3 regions of the Paraclostridium sp. AKS73 genome follow, and region 1 is predicted to be linked to each of the others. Evidence: riboswitches for the same ligand, from Rfam matches in the RefSeq annotation. Region 1 holds a riboswitch; each other region holds the start of a gene.
The links. A riboswitch is a leader RNA that binds a small molecule or an ion and turns the genes downstream of it on or off. The one in region 1 is predicted to bind cobalamin.

Region 1 (5,585 bases):
GTGTCATAAAAAGTTCTTTTTTAGCTCTTGTTATCCCAACATAACAAAGTCTTCTTTCTTCCTCTATATCAGATTCACTCATAGATCTTACTGCTCTAGATATAGGGAATAATCCTTCTTCCATACCAACTAAATGAACAACTGGAAACTCAAGTCCCTTAGATGTATGGATTGTCATAAGTGATACTCTGTCATTTTCTTCATCATCACTTTCTGTTGAAGTAAGAGCTACATTAGTTAAAAATGTTTCTAAATCTTTTTCTTCACTACTATTTTCAAATTCAATAGCAATTGATATAAACTCTTTTAAGTTGTCTATTCTGTCTTGAGCGTCTTCATTTTTATCTTTTTCAAGTTCATCTAAATATCCAGTAACATCTAAAACTTTTTCTATAAGTTTACTTACTGAATAAGCATCCTTTATTACTCTAAGAGTTCCTACTAAATCTACAAATCCATTTATATTTGCTCTAGCTTTTGTAGATATATCAGAGTTAGTATCTACATCTAAAAGAACGGAGAATATACTCTCTTGCTTTAAACTAGCTCTATCCTCTATTTTTTCTATTGTTCTAAGTCCAATTCCTCTTTTAGGAACATTTATTATTCTCTTTAAAGATATATCATCTTGGACATTTTGAAGAACTCTTAAGTATGCAACTAAATCTTTTATTTCTTTTCTTTCATAGAATTTAGTTCCTCCATATATATTATATGGTATTTGACTTCTATTTAAAGCATCCTCTATAGCACGAGCTTGTGCATTCGCTCTGTATAATACAGCAAAGTCTTTAAAAGGTTTGTTTTGTTTTCTATGAATTCTCCATATATTATCAGCAACAAAATCTGCTTCTTCTATCTCGTCTGATGTTACCTGTATCTTAATCTTTTCGCCTTCTTTTTGCTCACTCCAAAGTTTTTTTCTCTTTCTTTCTATATTATTAGATATAACCGTATTGGCTGCATCTAATATAACTTGAGTTGATCTATAATTTTGCTCTAATTTTACTACATGAACATCATCATAGTCTCTTTCAAATTCAAGTATATTTCTTATATCTGCACCTCTCCATCCATATATACTTTGGTCATCATCTCCAACAACACATATGTTTTGATGCTCTTTGGCTAACAACTTTATAAATTCATATTGAGCTTTACTTGTATCTTGATACTCATCTACCATTATATATCTAAATTTATTTATATAGTATGCTAGTACACTTTCTTCCTTTTTTAATAACTCAACAGTTTTTATTATTAAGTCATCAAAGTCTAGTGCACTATTTCTTTTTAAACGATCTTGGTATAAAGTATATACATCTGCAATTTTACTCATTCTCGCATCATTTCTATGCATATCTTTATATTCTTTAGGACTTAATAATTTGTCTTTTGCTCCAGAAATGTAACTTATAACTGCTTTAGGTTCAAAAGATTTATCACTTAAGTTTAATTCCTTTAAACAATCTTTAACTAAAGTAACTTGATCTGAGCTATCATATATAACGAAAGATCTATTATATCCGATTCTATTTATATCTTTTCTAAGCATTCTAACACAGCATGAATGGAAAGTTGTTATCCACATATCTTTAACATCCGAATCTATAGTTTCTTCAACTCTTTCCTTCATTTCATTTGCAGCTTTATTTGTAAATGTTATTGCTAATATATTACTAGGATGTACTCCTTTATTTTTCATAAGATGAGCTATTCTTGTTGTTAAAACTCTCGTTTTTCCTGAACCAGCTCCTGCTAATATAAGCACTGGCCCTTCTGTTTTTAATACCGCTTCTTTTTGGGCGGGGTTTAGTGAATCTATATCCATCATTACCTCCTGATTGTATATGTTATATGTATATTTTAATCTATTATCTATATTTATTCAAATTTATTAAAAGCCCATGTTAATCATATCCACTTTTTAAATTTTTCTACAAAGAAAAAAATCCTCAGATATATATCCAAGGATTAAATTTAGACTAAAGGTATTTATTTATTATATATATATTAATCTTAACTTAATAAGATTAGGGGCTAATTATTAATAGAATTTATACATATTTTATTAAAATAACCGTATAAATCCTCTTCTTTTCTAAATAAAGGTAAATTCATGTTTTTGTGTATTTTAACAAGCCATGGACTATTTAATCCTGCCTCTTTAATTTTCAAATCATCTTTAAAAACTTCATTAGAATTTCCTTCAATAGTTATCTTACCTTTATTTAAAACATATATATAGTCGCAAAGGTCATATATTAAATCCATATCATGGCTCGATATAACTACCTTTACACCCTTTTCACATAATTCTTTTAATATTTTTATAATAGCTTTCGTACTTATTGGGTCTAATCCAGCTGTTGGCTCATCTAATAAAACAACTTGGTTTCCATAGCTATAACAGATGCTATAGCTACTCTTTTTTTCTGACCATAACTTAAAAAATGTACTGGTTTATCTATTAAATCTATAGCATTAACCAATTCCAATGCTCTATAAACTTTTTTATTAATTTCACTTTCTTCTAAACCTATATTTCTTAAAGAAAATGCAATATCATCATATACTCTTGAATAAAATATCTGCTTATCTGGATCTTGAAATACTATACCTACATCTTTTCTTAAGTTATACAAATCTTTCTTTTTATAACTTAATTCTTTGCCCTCATAAAGAATTTTTCCTGATGAAGGTTTTAATATACCCATTAAATTCATAAATAAAGTTGACTTCCCTGACCCATTTGAACCTATTATTCCAATCATATTCCCATTTGAAAAATCTAAACTTATATTGTCTAATGCTTTATTATTTTTTTCATATTTATATGTTAAGTTTTCTACTTTAAACATTTTAGTCTCCTATACGTGAAATTTACCATCATACAATTTTATATCTAAAGATGTACTCATATCTTCATATCTTCTCATCATTCTGAAAAACAATGTTTTTATAAGCAATGACATTGAATTGTAAGATGTTTTTAAATTCGTATATCCAAATTTTAACTGTTGTGATTTATATATTTCTTCTGCTTCTTCTATAAATATAAATATAAATCTATAAATTAAAATCATCAATTCTATAAGTGTATGTGGAATATGTAGTTTTTTTAATACTATTATTAATTGATTAAATGGAGTCGTAAGTATTAAAAAGTAAATTGATATAATACAACTCATAGCTCTAAGTAATATGTTTACTGAACTTTTTACAGCAAATTTAGTAGTCCCTATATATAATCCTAATATATTTATATTAAATATATAATCTTTATTTTCAATGATATATTAATCAAATTTAACCCAATACCTATAATTAAAAAAATCATAGGTATTTTCAAACATTTAATGTATAGTTTCATATCTACGCTTGCTATAAATAGTATTAAAACTGTCATAACTAGCATTATAAGTATATGTATATTTACATTTTGAGTAAGCATAGAAGCTATAACTCCTATAAATGTAATTCCTAGTTTTATTAATGGGTTTACATCTTTTATATTATTTAAATATGCACAGTTGTCAATTTCTAACATTTATCTTTTTTTCCTTTTTTATACCCTAAAAAGTATCCAATTATTCCTGCACCTATAGCTGCTTGAGTAGAGAAAAGTAAACTTTCAATCTCACCACTAGGTGGTTCGTATAAACTATTAAACCAAGGTTTATAATTAGGATTTATTTCACTAATTAAAGATTCTGCTTCTCCATCAGCGCCTCCGTATTCAGCAGTTGAGTTTAATATTAACGGAGTTATTATTAAGATTACTGTTAAAATTAATAATAGTATATTTTTATTTCTAGTTTTGACTTTCGAATTTGTACTCATCTTCTACAACTCCTTCTTCATTTTGTGTTATTAAATTGTATACTAATGTAGTTAATAATCCTTCTGCAATTGCTATAGGTATTTGAGTTATAAAGAATACACCTAAAAATTTTACTAATGACCCTAATATACCTCCTGCTGGATCAGGAAATGCTAATGCTAATTGAGTTGCAGTTATAGTATATGTAGCTAAATCTCCTAATGCTGCTGAAAAAATACACTTTTTCCTGTACTAATATTTCTTTTTTACAGAATTTAAATATTAAAAATGATACTATAGGACCTACTATAGCCATAGAAAAAGCATTTGCTCCTAAAGTTGTAAGTCCTCCATGTGCAAGAAGTATAGCTTGAAATAATAAAGCTATAGTTCCAACTACTGCCATTACAGATGGCCCAAACAATATTGCTCCTAGACCTACACCAGTAGGGTGTGAACAACTACCTGTTAAAGATGGTATTTTTAAAGCTGATAATACGAATACAAATGCACCTGCTAGAGCTAATAGTACTTTCTTTTTAGGATCAGCTTTTACTATTTTATTTATTGATTTTAACCCGTATATGAAAAATGGTATAAATACGACAGTCCATAATATAGACCATTGCATAGGTAAGAATCCTTCCATGATGTGCATTGCATGTGAAGTCACAGGATTTAAGATTACAAGTAGTAACCCTGCTATAACTGATAATTTTAAATAATTCATTTTAAATCCCTCTCTTTTTTATTTAGTACATTATTGTTTCATGTGATAAAATGACTAAATCAATTCTAAGTTTTAAAGGGCATACATAAAAATTCGCTTTGCTCATGTCGCCAACGACTTCGTCCGTTGCTCAAAAAATTTTTACTCCCAAAACCTAGTATTTTAATATAACTAAATTTTATAGAATACCTATAGTTTTTTGTAAGCATACTTTACTTAAGCGTAAAAAAATCCCAATCTTTGGATTAGGATTTAATAACATTATAAAGTGGACATAGTAATTTTAAACTACGATACTTTCAATTATTTTCCTTCACCCCGAAGAACTTAATTTTTCAATTATAGGCAGGTCTCCTGGCTTAGCTTCTCTTTACTCCTTTTCCTTCCCGTAAAATTTACAGTGGTCCCAAAAGTTTCATCAGCTTTACAGTAGCGGGGGCTGCAGAGGATTTTAACCTCTTTCCCTATTAATTTTAAAAAACCTATAATCTCTAATATTTAATTATAATTTATCACATACTCTATATATTATATATAATTCTATAAAAATTTCTATATTCCTCTAAAATTTTTATTTTTATTTTATACTTAAGTATATTTAACCAACTATATAGTTATTACTAAAATAAGTTATACACTTTAATAATTCTAACAATAAAAGTAACCTCCTTTAAATATGTTGATATCTAAAGAAGGTTATTTTTATTGTCCATTAATTTTTTATTATATACAATCTCTTAATTCATGATCACTATTTTTATCACTTGTATTCATACTTTCCATACTCTTAGAACTTACAATATCAACACCTGTTCCTAATATGTCTTTAACTATAATATCTCCCACATTAACAGGTGCACATACACATACTTTGTCTAAAACTTTCATAATATCAAACATTAACTCTTTAGGTACAGAATCATTAGTTTTAACTGGAAGTAAATTTAAGTAAGAACCGCTAAGTTTAACTGTAGTAGTTATAACTCTTCTTGGATTTGTAACTTCCTCAACTCCATATTTTGCTCCTCTTTT
Region 2 (5,585 bases), on a different contig from region 1:
AGCAGATTTATTAACTATAGAAGAAAAGTTAGGACATTTAAAAGGAACTAATATTACATTTGTTGGAGATGCAAAAAATAATGTAGTGAATTCCTTTATGATAGTATGCGCAAAGATGGGAATTAATTTTACTATATGTGCGCCAAGTGATCTATATCCTGATAAATCATTGGTTAATAAATGTAAAAATATAAGTAAAAAATAAATCTAACATAAATTTAACTGAAAATATTCAAGAAGGAACGAAAGGTGCAGATGTAATTTACACTTCTCCATGGAAATCTATACTAGAATCAAATGATATTTCAAAAGATAAGATAGAAAAGCTAACAAATTACAAAGTTAGTATAGAACTTATGAATAATTGTAGTAAGAATGTGATATTTATGCACTGTTTACCTGCTTTTCATAATTTAGAAACTAAATTCGGAAGAGATATTTATGAAGATTTTGGAATAAAAGAAATGGAAGTCACAGATGAAGTTTTTGAATCTAATTACTCTGTTGTATTTAATCAAAGTGAAAATATAATGCATACAATAAAAGCTATAATCGTTGCAACCTTAAGCGTTTAATATAAATAATACTAATTAAATAATGCATATAAAATAGGTATATGATCATATTCTATTTTATATATAAATATAATTAACAAAAAATTAACGAAAAAGTTTGGTTTTTAACTAAAGCTTAATCTCGATTTAATAATTAACAACAACTTAACAAAAAAGAGAGTTTTTTAACATTGGCTTAACTTAAATTGACAAAATATTTGTTAAAATCAAATTAATGAAAAAACAGAAAAACACGTTTGATTTTTAAGGAGGAAATTATTAGTGGAAATAGCAATAAACTTGATGGGAGGACTGGGACTATTCTTATATGGTATGAATCTTATGGCAGATGGTCTTCAGAAATCAGCAGGAGAAAAATTAAAAAGAATAATTGGACTTTTAACTAGTAATGTATTAATGGGAGTTTTAGTAGGAGCTCTAGTAACAGCAATTATACAAAGTAGTAGTGCAACTACGGTTATGGTAGTTGGATTTGTTAATGCAGGAATCATGACATTACCTCAAGCTATAGGAGTTATAATGGGGGCTAATATAGGAACAACTATAACAGCACAGCTTGTATCTCTTGATTTAGTTGGAATAGCACCTTTAGCATTAGGTATAGGTATAGTAATGTATTTATTTTCAAAAAATCAAAAAACAAAAACAATAGCAGAAATTTTAATAGGTTTCGGTATATTATTTACTGGAATGGATTTTATGAAAAATGCAGTAAAACCATTATCAGAATTTCAAGGATTTACTGATGCATTAGTTGCTTTTGGAAATAGACCAATTCTGGGTATTTTATTAGGATTTGGAATAACAGCAATAGTACAAAGTTCTAGTGCTTCTATGGGAATGTTATTAGCACTTGCATCTCAAGGATTAATACCTTTAACGGCAGCACTTCCTATACTATATGGAGAAAATATAGGTACATGTGTTACATCTTTAATATCTAGTATAGGGGCTAGTATAAACGCTAGAAGAGCAGCCTTAATGCACTTAGTGTTCAACATAATAGGAACTATTATATTTATGTTAATTTTAACAAAACCTATAACTATGATAGTTCAAAATTTAAATCCAGATGATGTAAGTAGACAAATTGCAAATGCTCATACATTATTTAATATAACAAATGTTATATTACTGCTTCCTTTCTCTAAATATATAGTAAAGCTTACTATGAAGCTTATGCCAGAAAGAGAAGAAGAGATAAATAGCAAAAAAACTGTTCATTACATAGATGACAGGATGATGGAAACTCCATCTATAGCATTATCAAATACGATAAAAGAGACTTTAAGAATGGGTGAAAAAGCCAAAGAAAGCTTAGACAATGCAATGGAAGGGTTTTTAAATAAATCAAAAGAAAAAGTAGATGAATCTTTTAGTAATGAAAAGCTAATAAATATTTTACAAAAAAGTATACTGAATTATTTATTAAAATTATCTAAAACTTCATTAAATGACAATTCAAGAGAGAGTGTAGATTTATTGTTTAATACTGTAAATGATATAGAAAGAGTTGGGGATCATGCAGAAAACATAGCAGAGCTTGCAACTACTGTTATAGACAATAATTTAAGTTTATCTAAAGATGGGTCTGTTGAACTTAAAGACTTATATCAAAAAGTTATAGACACATACAGTTTAGCTCTTGAAAGTTTAGAAAAGTCAGATGTGGATTTAGCTTGTAGAGTAATAAAAATGGAAGAACAAGTTGATATGATGGAAAAAAGCTGTAGAGCAAATCATATGAGAAGATTAAATGCAAGTTCTTGCAGTGTAGATTCTGGAGTTATATTCTTAGATTTAATTAGTAATCTAGAAAGAGTATCGGATCATTCTGCTAATATCGCTCAACAGGTTATAAAATCTAGTAATAAGAAATTTGCATAATATAAAACTTTAAATAAAAAGCTTTATCGATATATTAAAATTGATAAAGCTTTTATGTTAATTAAACTATAAATGTAATTAAATTTTAAAAATTATAAAAATTGGCAGAAAGTATTGTACTAGTGAATAAAAAATTGTAATATATACATATAATATAGTGTATGCTAAAAGATAAAGAGTGTAGACTAAATAAGATATCAATATATACAAGTACATATATGTTATAAGAAATAGTATTTAAATTTTAAGTTGTATATATAATTATTGATATTAAATAAGATTATAATTAAGTTTAAATAATATTAATGATAGTTAAAGGAGAATGAAATTATGGCAATGGGAGCACCAACACCACACAATAGCGGTAAATTAGGAGATATAGCAGAAACAGTATTATTACCAGGAGATCCTTTAAGAGCTAAATTTATAGCAGAAACTTTCTTAGAAGACGTTGTTCAATACAACACTGTAAGAGGTATGAATGGTTACACTGGATACTATAATGGCAAAAAAATATCAGTACAAGGTACAGGTATGGGATGTCCATCAATAGGAATATATACATATGAATTAATACATTTTTATGGAGTTAAAAATCTTATAAGAATAGGTTCTGCAGGAGCTTTACATGAAGATTTAAAAATGCATGATATAGTAATAGGTATGGGTTCTTGTACAGATTCTAATTATGCATCTCAATACAACTTACCAGGGACATTTGCACCAGTAGCAAGCTATGAGTTACTTAGCAAAGCTGTAGATGTTGCAAAAAGTCAAGGCGTTGAGCCTAAAGTTGGAAACATACTATGCAGTGATGTATTCTATGGAGATGAAGGATTAGATTCTTTAGCAAAATGGACTAAAATGGGAGTGTTAGCTGTAGAAATGGAATCAGCTGCACTTTATATGAACGCTGCAAGAGCTGGAGTTAATGCTCTTTGTATATTAACAATTTCTGATTGTCCTTTCAAAGGAGAAGCAACTACTGCTATGGAAAGACAAACTGCATTTACAAGAATGATGAATATAGCTTTAGAATTAGCTTAATATAAAAACTCGCCTTTATAGTATAAACTGTGAAAGCGAGTTTTTTTTATGTTAAAAAACTTAAATATTAATGGTTTTTACACTTAAAGGTCTAATTAAATAATGCAAGTAAAGTAAGAAATTGATATAGATTAAAAAATAAGATGTCGAAATTTTGCAATTTATAGAAAAATGAATCGGATTATGGTAACATTATAAATATAAATACTAGGTTTTTATTAATTAATAGGGAATGATGTGGAAATCATCAACAGCCCCCGCTACTGTAATTACGGACGAGTCTTTTTTTAGCCACTGAAGAATTTCTTTGGGAAGGTAAAGATTAGGATGATGTATAAGTCAGGAGACCTGCCTAGATAAAACCAACTTTCGGAGGGAGAGACAAAATGAAAATATCAAAAATCAAATTAAGTTTGCTTAGCTTAGTTATAGGGCTAAGCTTTGTAGGGTGCAGTAAAACTCAAATTAAAACTGAAGACACTACTACAATAAAGGTAGAAAAAACAAATGAAACAAAGGATGATTACTATCCAGTAACTATTACTACGCATAATAGTAACAAAGAAGAAATAAAGGTTACTATAAAAGAAAAACCTAAAAAGGCGCTGGCAGTTTATCAAGACTCTATAGAAACTATGCTAGCACTAGGGTTAGAAGATAATATAGTTGCTGCAGCCGGGTTAGATCATAAGGTTAAAGATGAATATCAAGAAGCCTTTAAAAAGGTTAAGTATTTAGATGAATTTACACCTTCTAAAGAAAATACTATGATGTTACAACCAGACCTTATAGTGGGATGGGATTCTTTGTTTACAGATAAAACTTTAGGAACAGTAGACTTTTGGCAAGACAAAGGTACAAATACATACATGGCATTAAATAGTGGAGCAGTAGAGCATAAGACTATTAAAAATGAATGTGAAGATATATTAAATATAGGTAAAATATTTAACGTTGAAGATAAAGCTAAAAAGATAGTTGATAATATAAATAAAAAAGTAAATGAAGTTGTAGAGTCTGAAAAAGGCAAAAAGCAACAAACTACTTTAATAGTTGAATTTTTAGATGATAAAATTAGTGGATATGGGAAAAGCACTTTAGGTGGAGATATGGTAACTAAACTAGGTGCAAAATTATTAAATGAAGATGGCAACTCACTAAGTAAAGAAGATTTAGTAAAATTAAATCCAGACAGTATATTTGTAGTATATATGAATAGAGATGATGATAGTAAAAAATCTGAAGAAACTAAAAACTTAGTTATGAATGACAAAGCATTACAAAGTTTAAATGCAGTTAAAAATAATAGAGTTTATCCAATAGAACTAGGACAAATGTATTGTAGTGGAGTAAGAACTATAGATGGAATAGAAACTTTTGCAAATGGAATTTATCCAAGTAAGTAGAAAGAGGGACATGGACATATGCAATCAATGAAAAGCTTAAGAAAATATGAAAATAATGAAGAGAAGGGCTTTGTGAAAACAAAGCCTTTATATATATTAGTTATTATGGGTCTTATTATTGCTTTAATTTTGTCTATTTTATTTGCTGTAACAATAGGTTCAAGTGACATCAGTATAAAGCAAGTATATCAAATAATAGGGTATAAACTATTTAGTATAGGAAATGAAAATACTTTATCTAATGGAGCTATCCATGATGTAGTGTGGTTTATTAGGCTACCTAGAATAATTTTAGCTTTATGTGTAGGAATAGGACTGTCTGTATGTGGAGTTGTAATGCAAGCTATAGTAAAAAATCCTCTAGCAGACCCTTATATACTTGGTGTATCATCTGGAGCATCCTTAGGGGCTACAATAGCTATAATGTTAGGATTTACAACTTTATTAGGACAAAACTCAATAGGAATATTTGCATTCTTTGGTGCATTTTTAGTTTCGATGTTAGTTTTAATGATTTCAAACACAGGATCAAGATCTAACTCTACAAAACTATTATTAGCGGGGATGGCTTTGAGTTCTGTTTGTAGTGCATTTTCAAGTTTTATAGTTTATATAAAAAATGATGCAGAAGGAATGAAAAATATAACATTCTGGCTTATGGGGAGTTTAG
Region 3 (5,585 bases), on a different contig from region 1:
TAGCATAGTATTCAAAGTATAACTTTAACATCATCGGAATAGTCATAAGTACAGTTACAACCCCATATGATTTTGCATATGGATATAATATATCAGTTGTTCCTAAGAATCTAAGTATAGGATCTAAAAATATTACTCCCAAAATAGTAAGTACTACTCCTATAGAAATTAAAACTACTGTTACAAATGAAAATAACTCATTAGCTCCTTTTATGTTTTTTTCCCCAAGCTTTATACCAACTAAAGCTCCAGATCCCGTAGCTAGCATAACTGCAATACCAAATACTACACAAGTTATAGGTATTATAATATTTATTGATGCCAGTGCATCTGAGTTTACATATCTCGATACGAAAAATCCATCTATAGTAGTATAAAATGATAGAAATATCATTGTTATGATAGATGGAAATACATATCTTAAAAACTCCTTGTAATTTTGTTTTTTCATAAATACTTCTTCCATTTTTTCACCTCTAAATTTTTAAATAATTGATATTACTTGACATTATTAATTGTGAAGGATATAGTAACTATATTGTCAATGAAATTTTTAAAATAAAATTTGAGGTGATATGTTTGAACTTTACTGTAGGTGAATTAGCAAAGTTAAATGGAATGAGCAAACAAACACTAATATATTATGATAATATAGATTTATTTAAACCTAAAGTTGTTGATGAAAATAACGGATATAGGTACTACACGTCTGACCAATTAGAAGTGTTGGATAGTATACTAGTTTTAAGGGAACTTGGAATTCCTATAAAAGAAATTAAAGATTTTTTAATTAAAAGAGATGATAACAAAGCATTAATTCTTCTAAAAGAACAAAAAATAAAGTTGCAATCTCAACTTAAAAATTTGAAAAAAGTATAGCAAGACTTGAGAATAAAATAGAAACAATAGAAAGTTTAAATGAATATGATGATAAAGTCTACTTTCAAGAAGTAACATCTGAATTTATTATTACACAAAAAGTAGAAAAACCTTTTCAACTTTTACAAACTGATATAGCATTTAAAAAACTTTTAACTATTGTTAATAAAAATAAATATCCATACAATTATCAAGTAGGTACAATAATATCTTTAGAAGATTTGCTTAGTAAAAACTATACTACTGCGCATTCTGTATTTTTCCCTCTACATAATAAATTAAGCGCTCCTAATGTTTTAAAAAAATCTGAAGGACTTTATGCTATAGCTCTTCATAAGGGAGAATACAAAGATATAGGAAAAACTTACGAAACACTAATAGATACTATAAATAAAAATGGTTATGAAATGATAGGACCTTCTTTTGAATATGGTATTTTAGATAGCTTAACATCTTATAGTTCAAAAGATTATATAACAAAAATATCTATACCAATAAAAAAGCTTTAGCAATTTATAAAAATTGCTAAAGCTTTTTTATTTCCATTTTTCCAAACCTCTAACATAAATTCCTTTATGTCTATATTATAAACTTCCTTTAAATAATCTCCATTAAAAACTTCTCTTGAGCTTCCATAACAAACTATCTCCCCATGATTTAATAAGCAAACTGCATCACTAAAATAGTGAACTAAATTTAAATCATGTAAACTCCAATAACAATTTTATTATTATTTTTTGCCCATATAGATAAATGTTCTAACAACTCAATTTGGTATTTTAAGTCTAGATGATTAGTAGGTTCATCTAATAATATAACTTCTGGATCTTGAGCAATTGTTCGTGCTAAAAATACTCTTTGTAACTGTCCACCACTTAATTCATTTATGCTTTTATCTTTTATATCACTTAATCCTACCTTTTCAATACAATCTAATACTATTTTTTTATCTTCTTTACTTAAAGAATTAAATACTCCTGTTGAATGTGCATATCTTCCAAGTGCTACAGTTTCATATATTGTATACGGGAAATATATTTGAGTTATCTGGCTCATAAGTCCTACTTTTTTTGCTAGATTTTTTCTTGAAAAATTACAAACTTCCATACCATCTATAGTTATACTTCCTTTGTAATTTATTATATTAGCTATAGATTTCAAAAGCGTACTTTTCCCACATCCATTTGGACCTACTATACAAAGATTTTTTCCTCTTTCAACTTTAAAATTAACATTTTTTATAATATCAATATCTTCATAACCACAATAAAGATTTTTTACTTCTAACATGTCATCACTTCTTTCCTTTGCTAAAATACACATATGCAAAGAATGGTGCCCCTATAATTGCTGTAATAGCTCCTACCGGAAGCTCTGCTGGAGATACAATAGTTCTGGCAATTAAGTCTGTTATTACCATAAGTGATCCTCCAAATACAAAAGACATAGGTATTACATATTTATGTTTTGATCCAAATACCCTTCTGACCATATGTGGCGCTATTAAATCTACAAAACCGATTGTTCCACTTAATGCTACTGCACTTCCAGTTAAAATGGCTGAGTGTATAAATAAATGTTTTTTAACTCTATTTGTATCTACACCTACTGCCTTTGCCTGTTCTTCTCCAAATGTTAATATATCCATTTCTTTTGTGTATCTTAAAACTCCAATAATACCTATAATTAAAAATGGAATTAAAACTCTCACATATGACCATCCCTTCATAGAGAAGCTACCCATTTGCCAAAGACTTATACTTTTTATATCTTCACTAAAAAGCGCTGTAAGTGTTGTAAGTAGTGCGTTTACAAAAAGTGAAAAAACCATACCTGCTAGTATAATTGTATTATTCGCCATAGTTTTATCTATTCTAGAAGAAAAAACTATCACTCCATATACAGTTATTAACCCAAATAAAAAACCTATTAATGGCAATGTCAATTGCCCGAGAAATGGTATAGATATTCCAAGAACGATAACTAATCCAGCTCCTAAAGAGGCTCCTGATGATACTCCTAGCGTGTACGGGGATGCCAATTCATTTTTAAGTATTGACTGGACTACCGATCCACTAACCGCCAAACATCCTCCAACCATAAAAGCTAATAATACTCTCGGTATCCTAAGGGCCCATATTATAGATATATCTTTTGGATCTATCCCTTCTCTTAATGGTAAATTTATAACCTTATTTAAAATTATATTCATAGTATCCAATATATGAATATTGGAACTTCCTATGGAAGTTCCAATACTAATTATAAAAAATACTAGCGGTATTGATAAAATCGCTAAAGTTTTATTTTTGTTTTGCGTACGCATCTGGATTTATATACTCTGCCATTTGTTTTAGCGCTTTTACTACATTTTGAGATGGTCTTGATGACGCGTTTGTATCAATTAAGTATACTTGTCCGTTTTTCACTGCATTTACATTTTTCCAACCTTCGCGTCCTTTTATATCTTTTACTGCATCTTGAACGTAATTTACATTAGTTAATATTACATCTGGATTTTTTTCTATAACTGATTCCTCACTAGGTGATATCCAAGCTTTTTGATCAGCGAATATATTTTCTCCACCTACTAACTCTATCATCTCATTTAAAAATGTTCCATTTCCAAAGCTATATAGATTTGGTGCTGGCCCAATTTCAAAGTAAACTTTCTTTTTATCCTTTATTGTTTTTCCTATTTTAGCTATTTCATTAACTTGAGATTTCATATTGTCTACAATCTCTTGTCCTTTTTCTTTCGTACCAGTTATATCAGCTATAAACATGATATCATCGTATATACCTTGTATACTATCACTACTTGGTATATATGCAACACTTATACCAGACTCTTTAGCTACTTTAAATGGATCTTCACTATTTCCAGTTTTATTGTGTCCTGATGCTATAATCATATCTGGCTCTAAAGATACTATAGCCTCTGCATCCGGATTTGCAAAATCTATTAATTTTATATCTTTAGGTAATCCAGGTATGTCAGCTGAATATTTATCAACAGCTACTAATTTATCTGCAAGTCCTAATTCAACTAACACTTCTGTATTAGATGGAGCTGTTGATATTATTCTTTCTAATTTTTTAGGAACTGTAAAATCATTTCCTTCTCTATCTTTTACTACTGTTTCTTTTTGACCGCATCCAGCGACTGCAAGCATAACCACTAAAATAGTAGTTATTAATGTTAAAATTCTTTTTTTCATTTTCATTCTCCTTACTTATAATTTTTACTTATAAATTCAGTTTCTTGTATTCCTTCATCTTTATTAAGCTTTATAGCTAGAACAAAAAAATACCCAGACAATAGATTCGCAAAATCAAATAATAATTCATCTACATCATTTCCATTTTCTTTATATCTATGTAATAATCTTACTAATGCTTTGCATTTTGTCCTTATAATATGTGCATAACTACCACAGACTCCGCCTTGAGGCAAAACAAACTTCTCAAAAATACCTTTTATTTCATCTTGATAGAATACGGTTCTAGATTCTAACCATTTTAACTCATCATTTGTTAAGCTTACAAATGTTCTAAGCGATGCATTCATGTGATATACAAGTTCATTTATCTTACTTAATTCTTTTTTTAAATTTTCATCTTGAACAAAAGCCCTTAATAGTCCTATTGTACTTGATATCTCATCTGTAAATATTTCATAATCGCATCTTAAATCATCTGATTTATCATATAAAAATGGATACGCTAAATATTTTGACATTTTTTCATTCCTTTCGTGTTGATTTTACATAACAATGATATAATTCTATTTTTTTATCTAATTCCTTTTATTGAGATTTATTTGTAAAATAAATAATTTTCAATAAATTAATTATAAAAGCTTAATTAAAGTATACGTCTTATACAATTTTACACTCATAGTTTTTCAATTTAAAAAGACATACTCAGAGAGTATGCCTTAATCTATTCGTGTATAATCGCCTTTATCCAACCCTCAGAAGATAATTAGCCTTTAAGCATTGGCAGGTATCCCGGCTCAGCTTCATTCTACTCTCAATCCTTCCCAATTTCTCAGTGGATACTTAGATTTCGTCAGCTTTACGGTTACTGGGGTAGCTTAGAATTTTCATCTAATTCCCTATTAAGTCTATTGACACCTAATACTTACTATTTAATTGTTATATAATCCATTATACAACAATATAAAACAATGTTCATTATATATTTTCTAATTTGGTAAAATAAAATTTCTATCTATTTTTTCTACTTCTTATAAAGTCTATTATAATGTATAATACAATTAATACAGTTACAATCATAACTATATCCATTATCATAGGGCTAATTCCCATTCTATAACCCATATATCTAAATGGATTATATCCTCCAAAACCAAAAAAGCCTCGCCCATATGCTTGTGGTATATATGTTCTTCTACTAGAGCTACCTCCATAGTCATCATCATAATCATTCTTTTTATTTTTAGAATTTGTATTGTCATTAGCATTTGATTTTGAATTTGTATTTGGTTTAGTACTAAAACTTCCCGAATCAGGCTTTGTTGTGCTTGATTTTGGATTTGTCGTATTATTATTTGAATTATTTCCAGTACTTCCTTCATTTATTGTTGTATCAGGCTTTGGTTTAGTGCTAAAACTTCCTGAATCTGGTTTTGTTGTACTTGATTTTGGCTTTGTATAACTACTGCTTGGTTTGCTAGTGCT

Region 2: another riboswitch for cobalamin. It lies ahead of LEQ07_RS17605 (ABC transporter substrate-binding protein); the one in region 1 lies ahead of LEQ07_RS14490 (energy-coupling factor ABC transporter permease).
Region 3: another riboswitch for cobalamin. It lies ahead of LEQ07_RS12805 (ATP:cob(I)alamin adenosyltransferase); the one in region 1 lies ahead of LEQ07_RS14490 (energy-coupling factor ABC transporter permease).

What each region holds. Positions count from the first base shown of each region.
Region 1 covers NZ_JAIXHU010000030.1:9,968-15,552, reverse strand. Annotated here, with positions in the region: gene LEQ07_RS14515 (DUF3553 domain-containing protein) at 1-1,831, opposite strand, end outside; gene LEQ07_RS20220 (hypothetical protein) at 2,041-2,274, opposite strand; gene LEQ07_RS20215 (energy-coupling factor ABC transporter ATP-binding protein) at 2,379-2,861, opposite strand; gene LEQ07_RS14505 (CbiQ family ECF transporter T component) at 2,871-3,245, opposite strand; gene LEQ07_RS14500 (hypothetical protein) at 3,263-3,550, opposite strand; gene LEQ07_RS14495 (energy-coupling factor ABC transporter substrate-binding protein) at 3,544-3,843, opposite strand; gene LEQ07_RS23125 (energy-coupling factor ABC transporter permease) at 3,815-4,021, opposite strand; gene LEQ07_RS14490 (energy-coupling factor ABC transporter permease) at 3,987-4,553, opposite strand; cobalamin riboswitch at 4,881-5,054, opposite strand; gene LEQ07_RS14485 (DUF1667 domain-containing protein) at 5,277-5,585, opposite strand, start outside.
Region 2 covers NZ_JAIXHU010000047.1:16,535-22,119, forward strand. Annotated here, with positions in the region: gene LEQ07_RS22150 (hypothetical protein) at 1-205, shown strand, start outside; gene LEQ07_RS22155 (hypothetical protein) at 261-575, shown strand; gene LEQ07_RS17595 (Na/Pi cotransporter family protein) at 837-2,462, shown strand; gene deoD (purine-nucleoside phosphorylase) at 2,799-3,509, shown strand; cobalamin riboswitch at 3,702-3,879, shown strand; gene LEQ07_RS17605 (ABC transporter substrate-binding protein) at 3,896-4,915, shown strand; partial or broken gene LEQ07_RS17610 (FecCD family ABC transporter permease) at 5,021-5,585, shown strand, end outside.
Region 3 covers NZ_JAIXHU010000023.1:44,538-50,122, forward strand. Annotated here, with positions in the region: gene LEQ07_RS12775 (MATE family efflux transporter) at 1-466, opposite strand, end outside; gene LEQ07_RS12780 (MerR family transcriptional regulator) at 580-879, shown strand; gene LEQ07_RS12785 (GyrI-like domain-containing protein) at 1,101-1,388, shown strand; gene LEQ07_RS12790 (ABC transporter ATP-binding protein) at 1,576-2,202, opposite strand; gene LEQ07_RS12795 (FecCD family ABC transporter permease) at 2,174-3,205, opposite strand; gene LEQ07_RS12800 (ABC transporter substrate-binding protein) at 3,183-4,100, opposite strand; gene LEQ07_RS12805 (ATP:cob(I)alamin adenosyltransferase) at 4,112-4,621, opposite strand; cobalamin riboswitch at 4,866-5,038, opposite strand; gene LEQ07_RS12810 (hypothetical protein) at 5,112-5,585, opposite strand, start outside.